2 regions of the Bacillus sp. Marseille-P3661 genome follow, and region 2 is predicted to be linked to the other one. Evidence: riboswitches for the same ligand, from Rfam matches in the RefSeq annotation. Region 2 holds a riboswitch; the other holds the start of a gene.
The links. Region 2 has a riboswitch for thiamine pyrophosphate ahead of thiT (energy-coupled thiamine transporter ThiT). Riboswitches for the same ligand answer to the same signal wherever they lie in the genome.
Positions count from the first base shown of each region.

Region 1: it holds a riboswitch for thiamine pyrophosphate, as region 2 does, so the genes downstream of both, tenA (thiaminase II) here and thiT (energy-coupled thiamine transporter ThiT) in region 2, are expected to answer to the same signal.

Region 1 covers NZ_LT965954.1:397,060-401,822, reverse strand. The annotation lists gene C1724_RS12975 (transglutaminase domain-containing protein) at 1-438, shown strand, start outside; gene C1724_RS12970 (hypothetical protein) at 536-751, opposite strand; TPP riboswitch at 896-1,002, shown strand; gene tenA (thiaminase II) at 1,190-1,867, shown strand; gene C1724_RS12960 (ABC transporter ATP-binding protein) at 1,860-2,621, shown strand; gene C1724_RS12955 (ABC transporter permease) at 2,631-3,374, shown strand; gene C1724_RS12950 (ABC transporter substrate-binding protein) at 3,371-4,399, shown strand; gene C1724_RS12945 (hypothetical protein) at 4,601-4,763, shown strand, end outside.
Region 2 covers NZ_LT965954.1:807,928-812,690, reverse strand. The annotation lists gene C1724_RS15075 (glycoside hydrolase family 31 protein) at 1-1,837, opposite strand, end outside; gene thiT (energy-coupled thiamine transporter ThiT) at 1,979-2,572, opposite strand; TPP riboswitch at 2,698-2,804, opposite strand; gene C1724_RS15065 (hypothetical protein) at 2,862-3,128, opposite strand; gene map (type I methionyl aminopeptidase) at 3,477-4,229, shown strand; gene C1724_RS15055 (DUF1002 domain-containing protein) at 4,368-4,763, opposite strand, start outside.

The sequences.
Region 1 (4,763 bases), 410 kb from region 2:
TATGGATTTGTTTCGTATACCAAAGGATTAACAGACAATGATAAGCTCATAACAATTTCTAATATAGTATACCAGCAAGTTCCCGAACAGAAACAGGATGATAAAACAAGTATTAATTATCCAACTCCTGGCTACGAATCGATTGGTACTTTTGCAAATGTTGCAAAAGATAAACAATGGACGATTCAATTTGACTCACCTATTGATTTTTCATCCGTTACAACCGAAAATATAATGATTTATAGCTCAGATGGCAATAAATTGTCAACCATTGACTACTCCTTAAAAGACTCTAACTCTTTATCGATTAGTAACAAGGAGGACTATAAAACAGGAGAAACATATTACTTATATGTGAAGAATACTATTAAAGGGACAAATGGTAAGAAAATTAAAGATTCCGTTTCAATAAAATTTACAATACAGAAAAATATTTAATGCTTACAATTGTTAGGTTGTTTGTTTATTGATAAATTTGAACAGTATTGAATTATAACAGGATAAGCGCCTGCCTATGGATGGAGGCGCTTTGAAGTTACTTATTCTTTCCATCAAAGAAACGTCCAAATTGTTCCATTTCTTTATTGGGTTGTCCAGAAAGATGGAAAGGGTTAGCATTCATATGTTGTTGAGGATCTGCATCTATTCTTATCCCTATTTTGTTGGCGCTAGATAACGGATCTGATATAGGTCCCTCATGGGAACCGTCAAAGTGTGGGTGTTTTTTTGAGATGTCTAATCTTCTTACCATATCTGGTCTCCTTAAATTAAAAAATTTAATTATAGCATTTGTTTATGCAAGGTAAATATGTATCATATGAAAATTTTTTTGTTGCAACAAACGCCTATATATGGTAAATATTAGATAGACGGAAATGAAATGAATATATATTATCGTTACTACTAGGGGTGCTGTAAAGGCTGAGAGGGACAATTGAGTTTGTCTTAACCCTTAAACCTGATCTAGGTAATACTAGCGAAGGGAAGTGGTGTGTGTGCGGAAAAATTCAGTGTTTCATTGAATTTTCAAATTTATTCCAAGCTTAAAGCTTGTTATGGGTTATGTATACTTTAAACCACTTCTTTTTAAGAGGTGGTTTTTTTGTGTTAGGGGGAATTTAATTAGACCATAAATAGACGTATTCATTGTTTTATATTGTTAAAGTAATACAAAAAAGGATGGATCAGCATGAAGTTTAGTAATCAATTATTTGAGAAGGTAAAACCAATATGGGATCAAAATCATGCCCACCCATTTGTACAAGAAATTGGAAGTGGTACATTAGCAACTGAAAAGTTTCGCTTTTATATGGTGCAAGATTATCTATATTTAATTGATTTTGCCAAGCTCTTCGCTTTAGCAACAGTAAAAACAAATGATGTTGAATTGATGAGAAAGTTTGCACATCTGCTAGAGTCAACTTTGAACGAGGAAATGTCATTGCATAGACAATATGCTTCTCGTTTCGGTATCACATCTGAAGAGTTAGAAAACGCTGCAGCTTCTCCAACGACATTGGCATACAGCCACTATATGCTCCACATCGCACAAAACGGTTCGTTAGCAGAATTAGTTTCAGCATTATTACCATGTATGTGGAGTTATTGGGAAATTGGAAAAGATCTAAGAACCAAAAATCCAGAGTCCCAAAATCATGAATTTTTTGGTGAATGGATAAAAATGTACAGTTCAGATGAATTTGGGTCGTTAGCATTGTGGTTAATCAATTTATTGGATGAATTAGCTGAAGGAAAGTCAGGAAAAGAGATTGCTAGATTAGAAGAAATTTTTCTAACAACCAGTAAATTTGAATATATGTTTTGGGATACAGCCTACAAACAAGAAACGTGGCCTAGTTATGAATGAGATTGCGCTTGAATTTGATAGGGTTAGTTTTCGTTATGATAATGGTAAAAAAAACATTATAAATTCATTAAATCTAAAAGTAGAAAATGGTGAATTTGTTAGTATTATTGGTCCGAGCGGATCGGGAAAAAGTACAATTTTTCGTCTTATAACTGGATTAGAAACACCGACGTCAGGTTCCATCTTGGTAAATGGTATTCCTATGAATGATCGATTAGGATCAGTAGGCTACATGCCTCAACAGGACTTGTTATTACCATGGCGCACAGTTTTAGAGAATGTGGTATTACCTATTGAATTAAAGAAAAATAAGCGAACTTGGTCAAAAGCTGAAATGGTAGCTTTATTAGATGAATTTGGATTAAAGGGTTATGAAAATCAATATCCTGCAAATTTATCTGGTGGGATGCGTCAACGAGTTTCTTTTTTAAGAACAATCATGACCGGATCAAATATTTTGTTGCTAGATGAACCATTCAGCGCCCTTGACGCTATTACGAGGTTAATGATGCAAGAGTGGTTGATTGAAAAGTGGGATAAGTATAAACAGACGATTTTATTTATTACACATGATGTAGACGAAGCACTACTATTATCAGATCGTATTCTTGTTTTAACAGATCATCCTATTTCGTCGCTTAAAGAAGTATATGTACCTTTAGAACGGCCAAGAAGGATAAGGGATTTTGGGGAACAAAAAATAATCGAAATAAAAGAGCAGCTAATAGAGCAGCTAAGATTCGGAGTGAAGTGATTGGTAAATATAAAATATTACTTTTCCTCAACCGTTATATTCATAATCACAATTATTTCTTGGGAAATTGCGGCGAAAATTGTAGATAAGGCATTTATTTTACCATCACCTTCTGCAGTAATTGTAAGACTGTGGGAGTTGAAGTTCACGTTATTTTTAGTGCACCTTCCGAAAACCTTACTTATTATTTTAGTGGGATTGTCTATATCAATTGTATTCGGGATTGTAGTCGGGATTTGTATGAGTTTAAATAAATCAGTTGAAAGAGCATTGTATCCAATCTTAATTGCTTCACAAACAATACCAATTATAGCTTTAGCGCCAATCTTTGTACTTTGGTTTGGATATTCAATCTGGAGTAAGGTTGTTGTAACAGTATTAATAACATTTTTTCCAATTACTGTAAGTGTTTTTGATGGACTTAAGGCATCTAGCAAGGAGTTTGAAGAGTTATTTCTGACAATGGGAGCAACTAAACAAGAGATTTTTCTAAAACTAAATATTCCAAATGCACTTCCTTACTTTTTCTCGGGACTTAAGGTCGCTGTTACATTAAGTGTTATTGGTGCTGCTATTGGCGAATGGTTAGGTGCTCAAGCAGGGCTAGGGTACTTTAGTCGGCGGATGATGACGCAGTTTGATGGACCAGCAGTATTTGCTCCAATTTTATTATTGTCAGCAGTTGGAATTTTACTGTTTTTATTAGTTACATGGATTGAAAAATATATGGTTAAATGGAGGAAAGAAAGATGAAAAATTGTTTAGCATTTTTTGTAAGTTTATTTTTAGCATTAGCTCTGGGAGGATGTAGCGAAAGTAAAACAAATGAAGAAAGTAACACTGCTCCCGCTCCTACCAGTGAAGAAAAAAAGGATTTGAAAGAAGTAAGTTTGTTGTTAGATTGGTATCCTAACGCGGTACATAGCTATATATACACTGCAATCGAAAAAGGTTATTTTGCAGAAGAAGGTGTGAAGGTTTCAATCCAATTTCCAACCAATCCAACAGATCCACTTAATTTAGCTGCTGCAGGAAAAGTTACTTTAGGCTTATATTATCAACCAGATGTCATTATGGCTCGTGTGAATGAAAATGTACCGGTTAAATCTGTTGCTTCAATTGTTAGAACACCGTTAAATCATATTGTATTTCCTGAGGATAGTGCTATTCAATCTCCGAAGGATCTTGAAGGAAAAAAAGTAGGGTATCCAGGTATCCAATTAAACGAAGCTTTATTGAAAACGATGGTTAAACATGATGGCGGTGATCCAGCGAAGGTTGAAATGGTGGATGTAGGGTTTGAGCTAGGGACCTCAATAGTGGCGGAACAAGTTGATGCAGTAATTGGCGCATTTATAAATCACGAGGTACCAGTATTAAAGCATAAAGGTTTTCCGACTCGGAATTTTAATCCAGTAGAGTATGGTGTACCCGCTTTTAGTGAAATTGTAATAGTAACAAGTGATGAAACATGGAATAAAGATCAGCAAGCAATTAAAGGTTTTTTACGTGGAGCTAAAAAGGGATTTGAATTTATGAAAGACAATCCAGATGAAGCGCTTCAAATTTTATTAGCAAACCAGGATGATGCGAATTTTCCTTTAGTACCAGAAGTTGAAAAGGAAAGCCTTGATATATTATTGCCAATGATGGAAACTTCGACCGAAGCATTTGGCAGTCAGAATAAAGAAAATTGGGAAGAAGTTGCAAAGTGGTTAGAAACTGCGGGTTTACTAAAAGCAGATTATAATGTGAATGAGATGTTTATTCAGGAATAATGTTTCTTAGGCTGATTGGTTTCTTAAACTAATCAGCCTTTTTTTATGTGCACTTCTAGATGAAGCTAAAGTTAATCAATAATTTTATACATATTAATGTATAGTAGGTTATATATATATAGAATACTCGAAAATTTAACTTTACCATTGACATCCAAGAGGAAATGCACTATCTAATATATATTAAAAGGGGTGAAAGGCTTGGAGTTTAATTTAAAAGGTAAGGACGGTGCTTTTCCTTGTGAGGTAACATTAGATGAGGACAATGGACGTTACATGTTACGGAAAGCTGATACCAGTGGAGAATATTTCAATGAACCACAACAATTAGTTCAGTGGATTGAGGAAAATTGGACTGTGAATG
Region 2 (4,763 bases):
AAAACTGATCTGATAGGTTGATAACATGTTGATCATTTGGATATTCCAATACTAGCGGGCGCATCACTGGTATACCTGTTTTACTTGTTTCAGCAAATAAGGAATACAAATGCGGCAGCCATTTATACCTTAATTGAATATACTTTTTTATAATTTTTTCATATTTCTCACCAAATGCCCATGGTTCCTGTCTCACCGAATCTAGTGCATTATGATTTCGAAAGTAAGGGGTAAAAGCCCCTACCTGTGTCCACCTTGTGAGTAATTCGCCAGTACAGTCATGTGCAAAGCCGCCAACATCTGGGCCACAAAAAGCAACACCTGATAGACCTAAGTTCATACACATCGGAAGTGAAAGCTGTAGGTGTTCCCAGAAACTTCGATTATCTCCTGTCCAGACAGCAGCATATCGCTGTATTCCAGCATAACCTGCTCGAGTAAGTAGAAATGGTCGTTTCCCACTTAATTGAGTCTGTAATCCCTCATAGGTTGCCTTTCCCATTAATAAACCGTAAATATTATGAAACTCGCGATGGGTTTTAGGATCGCCATCATTGTCATGCATAACATCAAAATCCATTGTCTTAGATTCATTGAAGACAGCAGGTTCATTCATATCGTTCCAAATACCTTCAATGCCTTGTTCTGTATAAAATTGATGCTGTTTACCCCACCATTGTTGAGTTTCTGAGTTAGAGAAATCAGGAAAAGCACTTATACCTGGCCAGACCTCCCCAAAATATAGATCGCCCTCGATATACTTGCAAAAGTGATTTTGTAATATTCCTTCTCGATATATTTTATACGCTGGGTCCTTTTTAACTCCAGGATCAACTATAGGAACAACATGGATACCGCTTTCTTTTAAAAAAGCAATAAGCTGTCGTGGATTTGGGAACGCGTTTTTGTCAAAAGTAAAAACGCGATACTCATCCATATAATGAATATCTAGAAAAATAGCATCTAGCGGAATTTCTTTTGTTAAAAAACTTTCAGCTATTGCTTTAACTTCGGACTCAGATTGATAGCTATACTTTGATTGATGATACCCGAGTGCCCATTTTGGTGGCAATGGCATACGGCCAGTTAACGTCGTGTATTGTTCTAGAACATCTTTAGGTGTAGGTCCTGCAAAGAGATAATAATCAAGTTGACCACCTTCCGCCTTGAAGGAATAAAAGTTCGGATCAGATTTTAGGTCAAAGGTTGTTTTAAAGGTGTTGTCAAAGAAGATGCCATGTGCATTTCCGTCACGAATTGTCATGAAGAAGGGGATTGATTGATATAGAGAATCTGTTTCTGGATTATGAGGTGCAAATACATCAGAATTCCACATCGTCATTTTTTCCCCACGCTTATTAAGGAATCCGGTTTTTTCTCCAAAACCGTAGAAGTGATCTTGCTCAAGCATTTCTTTAAAACAAATGACTTCATTTGTACTTGTATGCCCCATACCCTTCACTGTCTCATTCACAAGTGTCGAGCCATCTATATCCATAGCTGTAATGCGAAATGGTGATTTATTAAGCTTTAATACTAATTTATTAGAAGACAGCATTATTTCACATTCTGAATCTTGAACATGGATTGTTACGTCCTCTGGGCCTTTAATTACAGCAGCACTAGTTTTCAATGAAACATTCTCTGTTGGATTCATAACAATGCGTACTATATCTTCACGATAAAAAATAACTTTTACAAAGCCAGCTTCACAATGTATATCAAATGAATTATTATTTTCTTGAAATGAAAGTTGTGAGCCAATATCATAGAGAGACGTAGCCTTTTTATTACCATTCGTACTAGGATGGATCGCAAAACTTGAATCTTCTAACATAAATCATTCCCCCTCAAAAAATATTGCTCATGTTAATTTTTATTGAGTAAGTAAGTTATATGAAATAAATGGAAATATATTTACATTTTACCATTATAAATTAAAAAATGAAAAAAGACCGTTGAAAAAACGGTCTTAAAATTAATAATTAAGTTTCGCATTGGATACAGTAAAGTACTTTGGAGCGGTATTTATTAATATTGAAACAAATATGGCAGATAAAATAAACGATGGCAACATATAAGTTCCGTTATAAAGGAAGGAATATAACGCAGCTGGAGTGCCTTCAGGTGCATATTCTGCAAAGAAAATAATTCCTGCCATAACGTGGGCCAAAAATCTTAACGCACACCCTAACAAGGTACCAGCAATAACATAAGTTACTACTTTACGTTTAGATTGATCTTGAATTCCTTGTTGAATTTGTGTTGCAAAAATCCCTGCTAAACCAAGAACAGCAAATGCAATTCCGTATTCGAGGATACCTTGGATAGGATGGGCGATCCAAGCTTGTCCTGTTATAACTTGCAGACCACCTAGCAATAAACCTGATAACAATCCACCTTTTACTCCCCATCTAAACGCGACTAAAAACACAGGAACCATCGCTATTGAGATTGAGCCGCCTTGAGCCCAAATTTTAAGCTGAAAGATATTAGCTAACAAATCAAATACATAAGCTAATGCTGAAAATAAAGCTACTTCCACTAAAAATAACGTTTTATTTCTTTTCATGAGAACTCTCCTTGTTTGTTGCTCCATAGAGCGATTCATTTTATTGTTAATCTTTCAAACAATCTTTATAAAATAAAAAAGCTGCCTTTGGGCAGCCTGCAAGCATAGATGGTATGAGTGACATCATAAAAAATGTCTATTCATCCCTACGCTGGCATTACCCAGATCAGGTTAATGGGTCGATACTTGTTAGTATCCTCTCAGCCATATCTTAGCTCCCCAATGTGGTTTCTATATAAACTATATCAATGAAGAATGATTTTGTAAATATTGAAACTTTTTGAAGACTTTATTCAAGCATAAATAATTGAGGTGAATTTAGTTGGTTCATGATCGATTCTGTTTCGAGATATTCTTGAGAACGTAATTTGATCAGTTCGATTGATAATTGATGTATTATTGATTCGTAGTTACTTATATCAAGGGTAATGGTTTTATGATAATGGGATTTAATACTATATAAAGTGCATGTCGCTGTATTTCCATTAATCTCAAGACCTTTATAAAAAGGGTATTCACATTCGATAAAAGCTTGTTTAACTGTGTTAATATCCATTGATATCCCCCTTGACTAAAATTACTTATTCCAATGGTAACATAAATAAGTTGTTTTACAACTCTAAGAAAAATGTTCAATTTCCGAAGTTTTTTTACCTATATATGTATATAGAATATAGAACTATATGTAAAAGACCGAATGGAGTCCACATGAATAAAGGAATTTCATTATTATTATTTGCATTTTTTTATAAGAAATTATAAAAAAGTCTCATAGAATATGATAATGAGAGTATAGCTGTTGAAAAACCAATCTAAATGCTGACATAAATACTTTACTTTGAAAAATTCCGTTGGTATTGTTACATTTATTAATAGAGATTTTTTTTTAAAAAAGGAGATTGACATGATTACATTAAAATCACAACGTGAAATAGAATTAATGCATGAAGCAGGGAAATTATTAGCACGTTGTCATCAAGAAATTAGAAACATGATTAAACCAGGAATATCAACCCATGATATTGATTCTTTCGTAGAAATGTTTTTAATAAAACATGGTGCAACGCCTGAACAAAAGGGTTATAAAGGCTATGAATATGCGACTTGTGCGTCCATTAACGACGAGATCTGTCATGGATTTCCTCGAAAGGAACCGCTGAATGAAGGAGATATTGTGACCATTGATATGGTGGTAAATTTGAATGGTGCATTAGCGGATTCTGCCTGGACTTATAAAGTTGGAAATGTTTCAAAAGAAACTGAACGGCTGCTGGAAATTACGGAGAAGTCATTGTATGTGGGAATTGAAAAAGCTCTTGTTGGTAATAGGGTAGGTGACATAGGTCATACTATCCAAAGTTTTGTAGAGAATGAAGGTTATTCAGTGGTAAGGGAATTTACGGGCCATGGTATTGGACCTACGATTCACGAAGAGCCGATGATTCCGCACTTTGGTATGGCTGGTAAAGGCATTAGATTAAAAGAAGGTATGGTAATTACGATTGAGCCAATGGTAAATATCGGTGAGTGGCGTAGCAAAATGGACGAAAATACATGGACAGCTCGCACTATTGATGGCAAACTATCTGCTCAGTATGAACATACAATTGCTATCACTAAAAACGGTCCACTTATTTTGACGAGTCAAGATATATAAAAGTGAGAATAGAGCTAATTTGCACTATACGAACAAAATATAAAAAAACAGGTTCTCCAACCAGTAGCGGAGTGCCTGTTTTTTTATCGTCGGTCAATAGATTATGCACTTGAAAATGATATGTGGAACGAATGACTTTTATGCAAAGAGGCTTTTTAACCAATTTAGAAAAGAAATTAAGCCATCAATAATTGAGCTGAATATGGTCTGAGTACGTTCATCCTGCATAAATTCTTGGAATCGTTCAGTCATATATGTTAGGTCATTTTTAACTTGATTCCAGTCAATATTCATGTTTTTCATTTTATTGAATAAATCAATTAAACCTTGTTTTTCAGCGTCTGTTAGTTGAATGCCAAGCTCTAAGGCTATTTGGTCAATTAGTGAAGATACTTGCTCGTCTGTAAGATTAGGATTGTTGGCAATTTCCTCTTTTATCTTTGTAAATAAAGCACTAGCTTCGTCAGAGCCAATCCGTTCTCCTAGTTGCGCAGATTTAACCATTTCTTCATTGGCGATTTGTTTTTTTTCCTC